Linked DNA regions of Nodosilinea sp. FACHB-141. The protein of the gene in region 1 binds, or shares a complex with, the protein of each later gene. Links are inferred from orthologs where the notes say so. Each region holds a gene or a part of one and is shown on either strand. Other genes may lie near its edges.

What was found.
Region 2: the proteins of carB (region 1) and carA are in contact, whole or in part, in a solved structure (PDB 1KEE), measured with the Escherichia coli proteins. The link is inferred for Nodosilinea sp. FACHB-141 from one-to-one orthologs.

What each region holds. Positions count from the first base shown.
Region 1 is NZ_JACJPP010000013.1:211,628-219,270, forward strand. What follows is about bases 2,279-6,145. They hold carB (carbamoyl-phosphate synthase large subunit), read right to left. Parts: upstream 5,749-6,145; coding sequence 2,479-5,748; downstream 2,279-2,478. Other genes in these bases: H6F59_RS14800 (heme peroxidase family protein), read left to right, coding at 6,076-6,145. In the rest of the region: groL (chaperonin GroEL), read right to left, coding at 1-1,042; H6F59_RS14785 (hypothetical protein), read right to left, coding at 1,244-1,402; H6F59_RS14790 (GFA family protein), read right to left, coding at 1,549-1,983; more of H6F59_RS14800, read left to right, coding at 6,146-7,548; H6F59_RS14805 (helix-turn-helix transcriptional regulator), read right to left, coding at 7,600-7,643. UniProt on the Escherichia coli protein: Large subunit of the glutamine-dependent carbamoyl phosphate synthetase (CPSase).
Region 2 is NZ_JACJPP010000007.1:842,331-848,887, reverse strand. Bases 40-2,820 are described here. They hold carA (glutamine-hydrolyzing carbamoyl-phosphate synthase small subunit), read right to left. Parts: upstream 2,122-2,820; coding sequence 958-2,121; downstream 40-957. Other genes in these bases: H6F59_RS07270 (TIGR02281 family clan AA aspartic protease), read left to right, coding at 2,338-2,820; H6F59_RS26705 (STAS domain-containing protein), read right to left, coding at 357-734; H6F59_RS07285 (ribonuclease III domain-containing protein), read right to left, coding at 40-322. In the rest of the region: more of H6F59_RS07285, read right to left, coding at 1-39; more of H6F59_RS07270, read left to right, coding at 2,821-3,195; H6F59_RS07265 (alpha/beta fold hydrolase), read left to right, coding at 3,275-4,174; gcvP (aminomethyl-transferring glycine dehydrogenase), read left to right, coding at 4,318-6,557. UniProt on the Escherichia coli protein: Small subunit of the glutamine-dependent carbamoyl phosphate synthetase (CPSase).

The DNA.
Region 1 (7,643 bases):
TTTGAGCGATGCGCTTGTCGATGTCGGCTTTGTTGCCCGCATCCGACACCAGGGTGGTGGTGTCTTTGGTGATGGTGGCTTTAACAGCCAAGCCCAGCATGGACAGGTCGGCGGTATCAAGGCTGAGGCCGACTTCTTCAGAAATTACCTGGCCGCCAGTGAGTACTGCGATATCTTGAAGCATGGCCTTACGGCGATCGCCAAAGCTCGGTGCTTTCACCGCCGCCACATTCAGCACGCCGCGGGCTTTGTTGACCACCAGGGTCGCCAGAGCCTCGCCTTCGATGTCTTCAGCGATGATCAGCAGAGGAGCACCCTCGCGGGCTACCTTCTCAAGCACCGACACCAGATCTTGAATAGAGCTGATTTTTTTGTCGACGATCAGCACGCGAGCGTTGTCAAGCTCGGTCACCATGCGCTCTTGGTCGGTGACGAAGTAGGGGGAAATGTAGCCGCGATCGAACTGCATCCCCTCGACAACATCTAGCTCGGTGTAGAGAGACTTTGATTCTTCCACGGTGATGACGCCATCTTTGGTCACCTTATCCATGGCTTCGGCAATCATTTTGCCAATTTCTTCGTCGCTGCCAGCGGAGACAGTGGCGACCTGGGCGATAGTGGCGTTGCCTTCTACGGGCTTGGCCACGGCGGCGATTTCGTTCACCAGCAGGGCAACGGCTTTCTCAATGCCGCGACGCAGGCTGACGGGGTTGGTGCCTGCCGCCACGTTCTTCAGACCTTCTTTAACCATGGCCTGGGCCAGCACGGTGGCGGTGGTGGTGCCATCGCCCGCCAGGTCTTTGGTCTTAGAGGCTACCTCTTGCATGAGGCGAGCACCCATATTTTCAAAAGCGTCTTCTAGTTCGATCTCTTTGGCAATGGTGATGCCGTCGTTGACAATCTGTGGTGCCCCGTACTTTTTCTCAAGTACGACGTTGCGCCCCCTGGGGCCGAGGGTGATTTTAACGGCGTCGGCTAAGGCGTTGACGCCTTTTTCGAGGGCCTGCCGCGAAGCCTCATCAAAGGAAATTCTTTTTGCCATGTCGTCCTGTCTTTCAGCTCTCCAGAGACAAACTTAGCACTCACTATGTCAGAGTGCTAACCTCGCTAGAGTACCGCTGCAGGAGACGGTCGGTAAGTCGCAATAACCGATCCTCTACGGCGGAGGGTGCCGTTTTTCCTAAAATGGGGAAATTTCTTGTGGGTTTTGCCGAGCGCTTTGGGACGTGAGAGCGAGCAAGGCCTAACAGAAGGACGGATGTGAATGATGGGTTAGGCGGCGATCGCACCACTCGTCTAGCAGTTTAGCAATGTTGGCCTCGGCCTGGGGCAGCATAACAGCCCCGGTGCGATCGCCTAACCCTTTTCGCACATCAATTACCAGGCGAGCAAGTGGGTGCATGGCAATTCCTTAAGCAATATATGCTAGATATCAGGGCAAAAATTAAAACATTTAGGATCAAAGACGGCGACTACTGCATAAATCTTCTTGCAATATGTGTTGAGAAAAGCGGCGATCGACGACCTCAAACTCAACATCAAAAGTTTTCAAACGTCTGATGCATTTGAATTGTTAGGTGGCAGAGATTTAGCGAATTTTATCAAATCTGGATTCAAGTGATCCCACGGTTGAGCACTCGAAACATAAAGGTCTACCTGAGGCTTAAACCAACTTGGATCGTCTAAGCTCCCTGCTTGAATACTAATAAAATCAGCATTCGCACGTGAACCAAATAATCGGGAACCACAATGAGCACAGAAGCCACGACTAATCGGGTTGCCGCTATCGCCTATCACCTCATAATATTTGACTTCTCCCAAAATAGTTACAGTATTGCGAGGTACCATCAACGCCGCAGCAAATGCGCTTCCTGTCGCTCGCTGACAATCCCGGCAGTGACATAATCCCATTGCGATAGGTTTTGCCGAACATTCGTAACGGATCGCTCCGCACATACAGCCGCCAGTAAAACTTGTTGACATAAAATCCGCCTCATCTTTCTACTCACGAAGGCTCTTTAAACTTGAAGAACATACATAGTCTTCTGTATCTTATTCAACCCCAAATAGCTCAAAAGAATTGATTGTGGATAGTCCAAGGACGCCTCCATCAGCAATCCTTAAGAAATTGTTTTTTGTACTGGCGAATAACTTTTCGATTCCTGCTCTTACCCATCGCTCAAGCTATCTAACTATGTATTAAATAGCAGATACGCCGGGTTGAGAGCCCTGATATTTAATATAATTCAGCAGATCTACAAGAGAATATCCAAATCTAAGAAACCGACCATTATACTTGCCGAATCAGTCCGCAAGATTTAGGAATTATTCAGCGCATTTGGAAGTTGAGCATGGGGCTTTTTGGTATTATTCCTCGCCTTTGCTGGACAATCCCTTGAAATCAGGAATTGTCCAGCATCTATTTATGCTATCTCCGCGTTGTTATTCTCAAAGAGTCGAGCCTGTTACGCAACCAATCTACATCCCCACATACTCCTGGAGGGACTTCACCTGGAGGGGGTGTTGTTGCAGGGATTGGATGGCCGAGGCAGTCGCCTTGGCTCCCGCAATTGTGGTGATGATCGGTACCTTGTAGGCCAAAGCTGTGCGGCGAATTGAGCGATCGTCCTCCTGGGCAGTACTGCCGGCTGGGGTGTTAATAATCAGCTGAATTTCGTTGTTTTTGATTGCGTCTTCAACATTGGGGCGGCCTTCGTGGACTTTGAGAATGAGGTTTACGGTGAGCCCCTCATCCATAAGGGCGGCGCGGGTGCCGGAGGTAGCGATCAGGTTGAGGCCCATGTCGGCCAGTTCCTTGGCAACAGGGATGACGGCGGCTTTGTCGCGATCGTTCATGGAGATAAAAACGGTGCCAGCGAGGGGCAGCTTTTGGTTGGCCCCTAGTTCGGCTTTAGCGAAGGCTTTGCCGAAGTCGGCGTCGATGCCCATGACTTCTCCTGTAGAGCGCATTTCGGGGCCGAGCAGGGCGTCGGTGCCCGCAAACTTATCGAAGGGCAGCACCGCTTCTTTAACGGAGATGTGTTGGGGAATTACCTCTTCGGTAAAGCCTAAATCGGTCAGGGTTTTGCCCGACATCACCCGCACCGCAATCTTAGCCAGGGGATGGCCGATCGCCTTCGACACAAAAGGCACTGTGCGCGAGGCGCGGGGGTTGGCCTCGATGATGTAGACCTGGTCGCCTTTGACTGCAAACTGAATGTTCATCAGGCCGATCACCTTGAGGCGCTTGGCCAGCTTTACCGTCCAGTCGCGGATGGTGGCGAGGGCAGCGTCGGGCAGGGTCATGGTGGGAAGGGAGCAGGCCGAGTCGCCGGAGTGAATGCCCGCCTGCTCAATGTGCTCCATAATGCCGCCGATGACGACCTGACCGGTATGGTCGGCGATCGCATCCACATCTACCTCAATCGCATTCTCCAAAAACTTGTCGATCAAGATTGGATGGTCGGGCTCCACATGCACCGCGTAGGTCATGTAGCGCTCCAGATCGGTGTCGGAGTAGACAATTTCCATAGCGCGGCCACCGAGCACGTAGCTGGGGCGCACCACTACGGGATAGTCGATCTGCTGGGCGACCTTGAGGGCATCTTGGTAGCTGCGGGCCATACCGTTAGGGGGCTGCTGAATGTCGAGTTCGCGCAGAATGGCCTCAAAGCGTTCGCGATCTTCGGCGGTGTCGATGGAGTCGGGGGAGGTGCCCCAGATTTTGGTGGGGGGATGGATGGGGGGATTAGCCGAGAGGTCGGCAGCGGGCAGGAAGGCGAGATATTGCTGGAGGGGGACGGCGAGCTTGAGGGGGGTTTGGCCACCAAACTGAATGATGATGCCGATGGGGTTTTCGGCTTCGATGATATTGAGCACATCCTCTTTAGTCAGGGGCTCAAAGTAGAGGCGATCGCTGGTGTCGTAGTCGGTCGAGACCGTCTCGGGGTTGGAGTTGACCATGATCGTCTCGTAGCCGTCGTCGCGCAGGGCAAACGACGCGTGGCAGCAGCAGTAGTCAAACTCGATGCCCTGGCCGATGCGGTTGGGGCCGCCGCCGAGAATCATCACCTTGGGGCGATCGCTGGGCAGCACCTCGGTCTCGTCTTCGTAGGTGGAGTAGTAGTAGGGGGTAAAGGCCTCAAACTCAGCCGCGCAGGTATCGACGGTTTTGTACACCGGAATCACGCCCAGCCCCTTGCGGTAGTCACGCACGGCGTCTTCGTGGGTGCCGGTGGCGTAGGCGATCTGGCGATCGCTAAAGCCCTGGCGCTTGACCGCCCGCATCTGCTCATAGCTCAGCTCTGTCAGGGGAGTGCGCTTGAGAAACTTTTCCGTCTGCAACAGGCCGGCTAGCTGGTTGAGAAACCAAGGGTCAATGGCGGTGAGGTCGAAGATATCGTTGACCGTCAGGCCCAGCTGCATGGCGTGGCGCAGATCAAAGATACGATCGGGGTTGGGGGTGCGCAGCTTGGGGCGAATTTCGTTGAGGCTGGGCAGCTTTTCGGCGCGATCGCAGCCCCAGCCCGCCCGGCCAGTCTCCAGCGATCGCAGCGCTTTCTGGAACGACTCCTGGAAGGTGCGGCCGATCGCCATTGCCTCGCCCACCGACTTCATCTGGGTGGTCAGCGTCGAGGTGGTGCCAGGGAATTTCTCAAAGGCAAACCGGGGAATTTTGGTCACCACATAGTCGATGGTGGGCTCAAAGCTAGCCGGGGTCTTCTTGGTGATGTCGTTGGAAATTTCGTTGAGGGTGTAGCCCACCGCCAGCTTGGCGGCAAATTTTGCGATCGGGAAGCCCGTCGCCTTGGAGGCCAACGCCGAGCTGCGCGACACCCGAGGATTCATCTCAATGACGATGAAATCACCGTTGTCGGGGTTGACCGCAAACTGAATGTTTGAGCCGCCGGTCTCCACGCCAATCTCGCGGATGATTTTGACCGAGGCATCGCGCAGGCGCTGGTATTCCTTGTCGGTCAGGGTTTGGGCGGGAGCTACGGTGATCGAGTCGCCGGTGTGCACGCCCATGGGGTCGAGGTTTTCGATCGAGCAGATGATCACTACGTTGTCGGCCAGGTCGCGCATCACCTCCAGCTCGTACTCCTTCCAGCCCAGCAGCGACTGCTCGACGAGAATCTGCGACACCGGGCTGGCGTCGAGACCCGATCGCGAAATAGTTTCAAACTCCTCCTGGTTGTAGGCGATGCCACCGCCGGTGCCACCCATGGTGTAGGCCGGGCGAATAATCAGCGGAAATGTGCCGATTTGCTTGGCAATCTGCTTGGCCTCATCCATGGTCTCGGCCAAGCCTGACGGGCACACGGGCACCTCTATGCGCGCCATCGCTTCTTTAAATAGCTTGCGATCCTCCGCCATTTCAATGGCTTCGAGCTTGGCCCCAATCAGCTCGACGCCGTGGCGCTCTAGCACGCCGGTTTTGGCTAGAGTCACCGCTAGATTCAGCGCCGTCTGGCCGCCCATGGTGGGCAGCATGACGTCGGGGTGCTCCCGCTCGATCACCCGCTCCACGATTTCGGGAGTCAGCGGCTCAATGTATGTGCGGTTTGCCGTCTCCGGGTCGGTCATAATCGTCGCCGGGTTGGAGTTGATCAGCACCACCTCGTAGCCCTCTTCCCGCAGCGCTTTGCAGGCCTGGGTGCCAGAGTAGTCGAACTCGCAGGCCTGACCAATGACAATCGGGCCAGAGCCGATCAGCAGAATCTTTTTGATGTCATCACGGCGGGGCATAGGCTGCACGGGTGCGTAGGAAAAATCCAAATCATTCTAAGGGTTAATTGCCAGATTCGTTTGCTTAGGTTGCGGCATTCCGGCGGGATTCTCCAGGGCTGCGAGCCAATGTCAGCGTTTAGTGAATTTAAGCAAAACTCCCGAACTGAGGATGAGGGGTACAGGGTTTCAGGTGGAGGGTTTAAGGGGCGACACCAAGCCCTGTCCCTGACACCCTGTACCTTGCACCCTTAACCCCCCAAAAAGTACCCGCGCGGGTACTGCGATCGCTTCGACCCCGTTGCCATGATGGGGCCATCCACCGAGTTGAACTACACGAGGTATGCCATGACACGGCACGGTCAAATGTATCTCAGAGACGCTGCGCCCCCGCGCTTTCGCGTTCCAGCGCGGGGCCGCTTCGGCAGAATGTTTCGCTGCACGCGCCCCTTTGCCCAAGACACCCCAGCTATTCGCCAGGCCCTAATGGAGCTGGGCAAAGCCGAAGGCATCATGGACCCCGGCCCCACTAACAACCCTGACAACCCCGCAATTCCGGCTGGGTTTACCTTTTTGGGTCAGTTCATCGACCACGACCTCACCTTCGACCCTACCTCTAGTCTAGAGCGTCAGTCTGACCCCGAGGCGATCGAAAACTTCCGCACCCCATCCTTTGAGCTAGACAGCGTCTACGGCGCTGGCCCCACCGCCAGCCCCTTTCTCTACGACAACCGCCCCGAAAATCGCGGCAAGCTGCTGATCGATAGCGATCGCCCCCACGACCTGCCCCGCAACAGCCAGGGCACCGCGCTGCTGGGCGACCCCCGCAATGACGAAAACCTGATTGTGTCGCAGCTGCACCTGGCCTTCGTCAAGTTTCACAACGCCATGATCGACAAGCTCAAGGCCGACGGCGTCAACCCCGGTCAGCTGTTCGACGAGGCCCAAAAGCTGGTGCGCTGGCACTACCAGTGGATTGTGCTGCACGAGTTTCTGCCGCTACTGGTGGGCCAGAATGTGGTTGACACCGTGCTGCAACGGGGCCGCCGCTTCTACAGCACTCGCTGGCGGCGCGAGCCCTACATTCCGGTGGAGTTTTCGGTGGCGGCCTATCGCTTTGGCCACAGCCAGGTGCGCGGCGGCTACCGCATCAACCAAAACTTTGCGGCGGCGATCTTTGCGGCCCCTGGCTCGGGCGGCAACGACCTGTCGAGCGGCAAGCCGCTACCTCCCGAGCGGGTCATGGATTGGCAGAACTTTTTCAAAGTGAATGAAACTGCCACGCCTCAGCTGAGCCAGCGCATCGATGCCACCATCTCGCGGCCTCTGTTTCAGCTGCCGTTTATTCCGCCCAACATGGCGTCGAACCCGGCTTCGTTGGCCCAGCGCAACCTGCTGCGCCACCTGACCTTTGGGCTACCCTCAGGCCAAACCGTCGCTGGCAAAATGGGCATTGCGCCTTTGTCCACCGCTGACCTAGCGGATGTGGCGGCGATCAGTACCGAGTTGGCCCACAACACGCCCCTGTGGTTCTACGTGCTGCGGGAGGCCGACAAGCGCGCCGATGGCCGATCGCTCGGTCCTGTGGGCGGCCGCATTGTGGCGGAGGTGTTTATCGGCCTGCTGCAATCTGACGAGCTGTCGTACCTCTGCCAGGAGCCGAACTGGACACCCAGATTGGGAACCGGCGGTGACTTTAAGATGGCCGACCTGCTGAAGTTTGCTGGAGTAGCGGAGCCTCCTGTTCTACCTACCCCACCCGCTCCTGCACCGGCCCCAGCCGCTGAGACCCCTCAACCCGCTGAGGTGTCCGCTAACTAAGGCTCATCTCTGATGGCTACCTGGTTCGTAGGGGCGCAGCATGCTGCGCCCCTACAGCCGATCGGGCGAGCAGGGACGGGCTAGGGACTGAGGGC
Region 2 (6,557 bases), on another replicon or contig:
CCCGAGACGAGGCATTGCGTCCTCGGCGTAATAGATCTTGTTCAGCAGCGGTGAGCAGCGGCAAGAGCTGCTGTACTTGGTAAGCCTGCTGCTCAGCCCGAACCTGGTTGACGACTTGCTGATGAAAGGCCTGAATACGTTTGGGAGGTAGCAAAAAACTCCCCCGCACAAAGAGTTCGTAGACTGCATCACCAATGTAGGCAAGGGCCACGGGGGATAGGGCGTTGACCTGCTCTAGGGTCAGGGATCCAGCAGGACTATAAGCACCAAACTGTAGCAGCCGCAGCAGGCTGGCCGAAGGCTCGGGGGTTAGGTCAGCCACAGCTACCTCTGGCTAGGCCAATAAAGACCTAGGGCTATTCACTGGGCGGGTTTTCGAGATGGGCGATCGCATCTTCAACCGAGGGCTGTAACGACAGAAACTTCTCTAGCCGCACCAGCTTCACGGTTTGGGTAACGCGAGGGTTTGTCACCACCTGCACGGTGCCACCTTCGGTAGTCGCTTTTTTGACAAGCTGCACCAGGGCACCAAGACCAGAGCTGTCAACAAAGTCGATAGTTGCCAAATCTAGAATGATGTTGTTCGGCCCCGCTTCGACGTACTTGGTCATTACCTTACGAAAAGCAGGTTCTGAGAAAGCGTCTAACAAGCCCGTGAGGCGAAAAAGTTGATAGGTTCCCCTGACATCGCGGGTGCCTCGTAAGCTTACGGTCAGGGTTAGAGATTCAGCGATGGGAAACCTCCTCGTGCTCCAATTCGACGTTAAATATAGGTCAGGATACTGCTGACCGCAAGGGGTGAAACCGTACCCCAACCGGTTGACCGCAAAGCTTATAGCCTGAGTCAGATTTGAATCAGGGTTGCTGCCCTACTGTAGACAGATAGCATATAGCGGTTTGGCTAAATTTTGCCAACCTGATTAAGAACCCTGTCAACTGGCGTGGCAATAATCACCGTTAGACGGGTAACTGTTGCTGGCGATGGGTGCGCATGGAATCAACGAACTTGGCGAAGAGGTAGTCGGCATCGTGGGGACCAGGGCTAGCCTCGGGGTGATATTGCACCGAGAACAGGGGCAGAGTCTTGTGAGCTAACCCGGCTACGGTCTGATCGTTGAGATTGAGATGGGTCACCGTCACCGTGTCTTCAGGAATTGAGGCTGCGTCGAGGGCAAAGCCGTGATTTTGACTGGTAATCTCCACCTGGCGTTCTAAACCGCAGGGTTGGTTTAGCCCCCGATGGCCAAACCGCAGCTTAAACGTAGATGCCCCCAGCGAGAGCCCTAGGATCTGATGGCCCATGCAAATGCCGAAGGTGGGGAGCGAGTAGTCTAAAAGCGCCTGCACCAGCTCTGGGGCCTTGGTCACCGCCGCCGGGTCGCCAGGGCCATTTGACAGAAAAATGCCGTCGGGCTGATAACTCATAATTTGCTCGGCAGTAGCGCTGGCAGGCACCACAACCACCCGGCAGCCATAGCTAGCCAGACGGCGCAGAATGTTGCGCTTTACCCCAAAATCAACGGCAACTACGGTTAGTGGAGCACCTTCGCCTGGGGTTGGAACGGTGGGGCCAAAGGCCCAGGCATCGTCGGTGACCTCAGTCCACTCATAGGTTTGCTCGGTGGTGACCTGATCGACCAGGTTAAGACCAGTCATTGAGGGCGCATCCTGGAGCTGGCGCAGCAGCTCTTGGGGGTCGAGCACGGTGGTAGAAATGGCTCCATTCATCGCCCCTGCCGTGCGTAGCTTGCGAGTCAGGGCGCGGGTGTCGATGCCAAAAATGCCGGGAATTTTGTGGGTCTTAAGGTAGTTGGGCAACGACTGGGTGGAGCGCCAGTTGCTGGGGATTTCGCAGATGTTGCGGGCGATCGCACCCTTAATATGGGGCCGACTCGACTCTTCGTCGTCGGGGTTGACGCCGGTATTGCCCAGCTCGGGGTAGGTAAAGGTGACAATCTGACCACAGTAGCTGGGGTCGGTCATGACTTCTTGATATCCCGTCATACCGGTGTTGAAGACGACCTCACCCATAACGGTGCCCGGTGCCCCAAACGACCAGCCCCGAAACACCGAGCCGTCGGCCAACACAAGCACTGCGGGAGGGGCATCAGGAAAAACCATGGCGATTTGTTCAGCGCTAAGAATCGCTATTATCCTAAGGCTAAAGGACGGCTTTCAGCCATTTGATCGCTATTTCAGTGAGAGGTAATTCTCCCCAAATTAGTAGCTAGCTCAACGTGGTCTTGACCTTCTCCTGCGCGGGACATGTCACCCATAGCGAGAGGATGGGGAATCCTGGTGTTTGGGTTGAGCAATTGGAACAGTGGAGCAACAGCTATGGAAAGTGCCAGGGCGATCGCAAGTAGGTTCATGCTGTCCACTGTGGCCTTCGGTTTGGTAGGCTGTGGCCTGTCTGTCAATACATTAAATACATTGCTGCCGGTTGGTCCCGCCGAGGTGTCTACTGAGGCCTCTGAGGCGGCTACCGCCCCTGAACCGCTCGTTTTACCCATTGCCGCCGAGTCGGCTCCGGTGCCACCCGCCCCGACCCCAGATTCCTTTCGAGAGGCGGTGAATCGGGCCACTAGCGCTGTCGCCATTGGTCAGTCGGCCCAGTCTAAGGCTGATTGGCAGCTGGCCGCCAGTCGCTGGCAGCAGGCGATCAACCTGATGGAGCAGGTGCCCAGCAACAGCCCCAACCACGCTCAGGCCCAAACCAAGGCCCAGGAGTATAAACAACACCTGACGGCGGCTCAGAGGCGGGCCACGGGTTCTATCGTGCCAGCGGCGGCCCTTGCCCCTGCCCCCAAGGCAGTTTTACCGGCTGGGTTGGCGGCCCAAATCCCGATTCAGGGGCGGCAGGGAGGCACACCGATTGTGGCCGTTACCCTAAAGGGCAGCAGCGGTGCTCAGACCTTCCCCATGCTGTTTGACACCGGGGCCACCGGCACCTTAATTACCGCCGAGATGGCCCAGGCGGTGGGGGTCACCATTGTGGGCGCAATCCAGGCCAGAATCGCTGACGGCAGCGTGGTGAGCCTGCCTGTTGGCTATGTGGATGCCGTGGAATTGGGTGGCCTCCGTCGCGAACAGGTGATAGTCGCTATCGGCGGCAGCTACGGCCTGCTAGGGCAGGACGTCTACGGTGAATATGGCATCGCTATTGGGTCTCACCAGATCAACCTGCACCAGTGAGAACAAATCTTTGGGGTAGCCTGGCTCAGAGACTAAGAATGCGTGAGAATAGGCAGCAGGTTTCGCACTATCTTCACCTATGGCTGTCTCTGTATTGCCCGCCGCTGCGGGGCTAAGTGAACCCACCTCGATCGCAATGGCAGCCCAAGTACAGGTGGCGGCAATCAACACACTGCTCGCTGACGTCGCTATTCCCACAGCCTACGTGGCAGGAACGGATGGCGGCAACACACCGCCTCTGCTGCTGATCCCTGGATTTGACAGCTCGCTGCTTGAGTTTCGCCGGCTGCTGCCGCTGCTGGGCTCCCAAGCCTGGGCCGTCGATTTGCTGGGGTTTGGGTTTAGCGATCGCACTCTCATCCCTAATCTCTCGCCTGGGGCCATCAAGCTGCACCTGTACAGCTTTTGGCAACAGCAGATCAACCGTCCGGTGGTGTTAGTAGGGGCCTCAATGGGCGGGGCCGCCGCCATCGACTTTGCCCTGACCTACCCCGAGGCCGTAGCTGGCCTAGTGCTGATTGATGCCGCTGGCTTTGCCGCTGGCCCTGCCATGGGCAACCTAATGGTGCCGCCACTGGATAGCTGGGCCACGGCCTTTTTGCGCAGTCCTAGGGTGCGGCGTAGCATTAGCCGTCAGGCCTACTTCGACAAAACCTTCGTCACCGCCGATGCAGAACTGTGCGCCGCCCTGCACCTCCAGTGCCCTGGCTGGCAGGAGGCCCTGATTGCCTTCACTAAGAGCGGCGGCTACAACTTTTTGACCACCAAAATTCCCGCAATCGCCTGCCCTACCCTGGTGATCTGGGGCGAGCAGGACAAAATTTTGGGCATAAAAGACGCGCGGCGGTTTGAGCGGGCGATCGCCGGCTGCAAGCTGGTTTGGATTCCCAACTGTGGCCATGTGCCCCACCTGGAAAAACCTCAAGAGACGGCGGCGGCGATCGCCCCTTTTGTCGCCCAACTCGTCCCCACATCCTGACCTAATAGTCCGAAACTTGTCCCTTGAGGGTGCCAACGGGCAGCAAATTTATCGCCAATGTTTCAAGATATGAATGAAGAGGCGCTTAGATCCTGGGCGCGATCGAGGCAACCCCAACCATTTGGAGCCATCCGCAAACGGGTATGACGCAACTTTTTCCCCAGACCAGCACCGTTGATACCGCCACTTTAGAGACGAACGGCACCGCGCCTGCTGCCCCCCTTAGCCCCTTTACAGCACGCCATTTGGGGCCAACTGCTGACGATACAGAGGCTATGCTCACGGCCCTGGGCTACGCCACTTTGAGTGAGCTGATTGACGCCACTGTGCCTACGGCAATTCGGCTACCACACGCCCTCAAGCTGCCCCAAGGGGCAGATGAGGCCACAGCTCTAGCCCAGCTCAAAACCCTCGCTAACCAAAATCAAGTGTGGCGGTCATACCTCGGTCTGGGCTATGCCAACACTTTCACACCGGCAGTGGTTCAGCGCAACGTGCTTGAAAATCCCGGCTGGTACACCCAATACACCCCCTACCAGCCCGAAATTTCCCAGGGTCGCCTCGAAGCCCTGCTCAACTTCCAAACCCTGGTCACCGACCTGACCGGCATGGAAATTGCCAACGCCTCCCTGCTCGACGAGGGCACTGCCGCCGCCGAGGCCATGACTTTGGCCTTCAACGCCCGCAAGCAAAAAGATGCCAAAACCTTCTGGGTCTCCGCCGCCTGCCATCCGCAAACCATTGATGTGGTCAAAACCCGTGCCCTTCCCCTCGGCATTGAGGTCGTTGTGGGCGACCACCAAACCCTGAGCTTCGACACTCCAGTGTTTGGGGTGCTGCTGCAATACCCCGCCACCGATGGGGTCATTTACAACTACGAAGACTTTGTCACCCAGGCCCATGCCAACCATGCCCTGGTCACTGTCGCCGCCGACCTGCTCAGCCTGACCCTGCTGCGTCCCCCTGGTGAATTTAGCGCTGACATTGTGGTCGGCAACACCCAGCGCTTTGGGGTGCCCTTGGGCTTTGGCGGCCCCCACGCCGCCTTCTTTGCCACTCGCAACAGCTTTGCTCGCAAATTGCCCGGCCGCTTGGTGGGCGTCTCTAAAGACACCTACGGCAACCCCGCCCTGCGCCTCACCCTGCAAACCCGCGAACAGCACATCCGCCGCGACGCCGCCACCAGCAATATTTGCACCGCTCAGGTACTGCTGGCGATTATGGCCAGCATGTATGCGGTGTATCACGGGCCAGAGGGGTTAAGAGCGATCGCCTCCCGCATCCATTACCAGACCCAAACCCTCGCTGCCGCCCTCACCGAGGCTGGCTTTGAGCTGGGCAAAGAGCCGGTATTTGATACGTTGCGGGTTGGAGTGGGCGATCGCCAAGCTGCCATCCTCACCCGTGCCGCCAATCACCGCATTAACTTGCGCATACTCGACGCTGAAACCCTGATCATCGCCCTCGACGAGACTGTCACCGAAGCAGATCTTCAAGACCTAATCACCGTCTTCACCGGCGATCTAAATTCAGAATTCAAAATTCAAAACTCAAACCTCACTCACTCCCTTACCCCCTCACTCCCCCACGCCCTCACCCGCACCACCCCTTACCTCACCCACCCCACCTTCAACCGCTACCACTCCGAAACGGAGATGTTACGGTACCTCTATCGCCTGCAAAACAAAGATCTTTCCCTAGCAACGGCGATGATTCCGCTGGGGTCATGCACCATGAAGCTCAACGCCACCGCTGAGATGGTGCCCATCACCTGGCCGGAGTTTGGCCAGATTCACCCCTTTGCGCCCAGCGAGCAAACCCCAGGCTATCGGCAGCTGTTCGCCGATTTAGAAACCTGGCTGGCTGAAATTACTGGGTTTGATGGCGTTTCGCTCCAACCCAACGCCGGAGCCCAGGGTGAATACGCGGGCCTGCTAGTGATCCGCGAATATCACCAGCAGCGGGGTGACTACCACCGCAACGTCTGCCTGATTCCCCAGTCGGCCCACGGCACCAACCCCGCCAGCGCAGTCATGGCCGGCATGAAGGTCGTTCCCGTTGCTTGCGACGAAGACGGCAACATCGATGTGACTGACCTACAAGCCAAGGCCGAAAAGCACAGTGAGAATTTGTCAGCGCTGATGGTTACCTACCCCTCCACCCACGGGGTATTTGAGGCGGGCATTGCTGAAATCTGTGCGATCATCCACACCCATGGCGGCCAGGTCTATATGGATGGAGCCAACATGAATGCCCAGGTGGGTCTCTGCCGCCCCGCCGACTTTGGGGCCGATGTCTGCCACCTCAACCTGCACAAAACCTTCTGCATTCCCCACGGGGGCGGCGGGCCGGGAGTTGGCCCAATCGGGGTGAAAGCGCATTT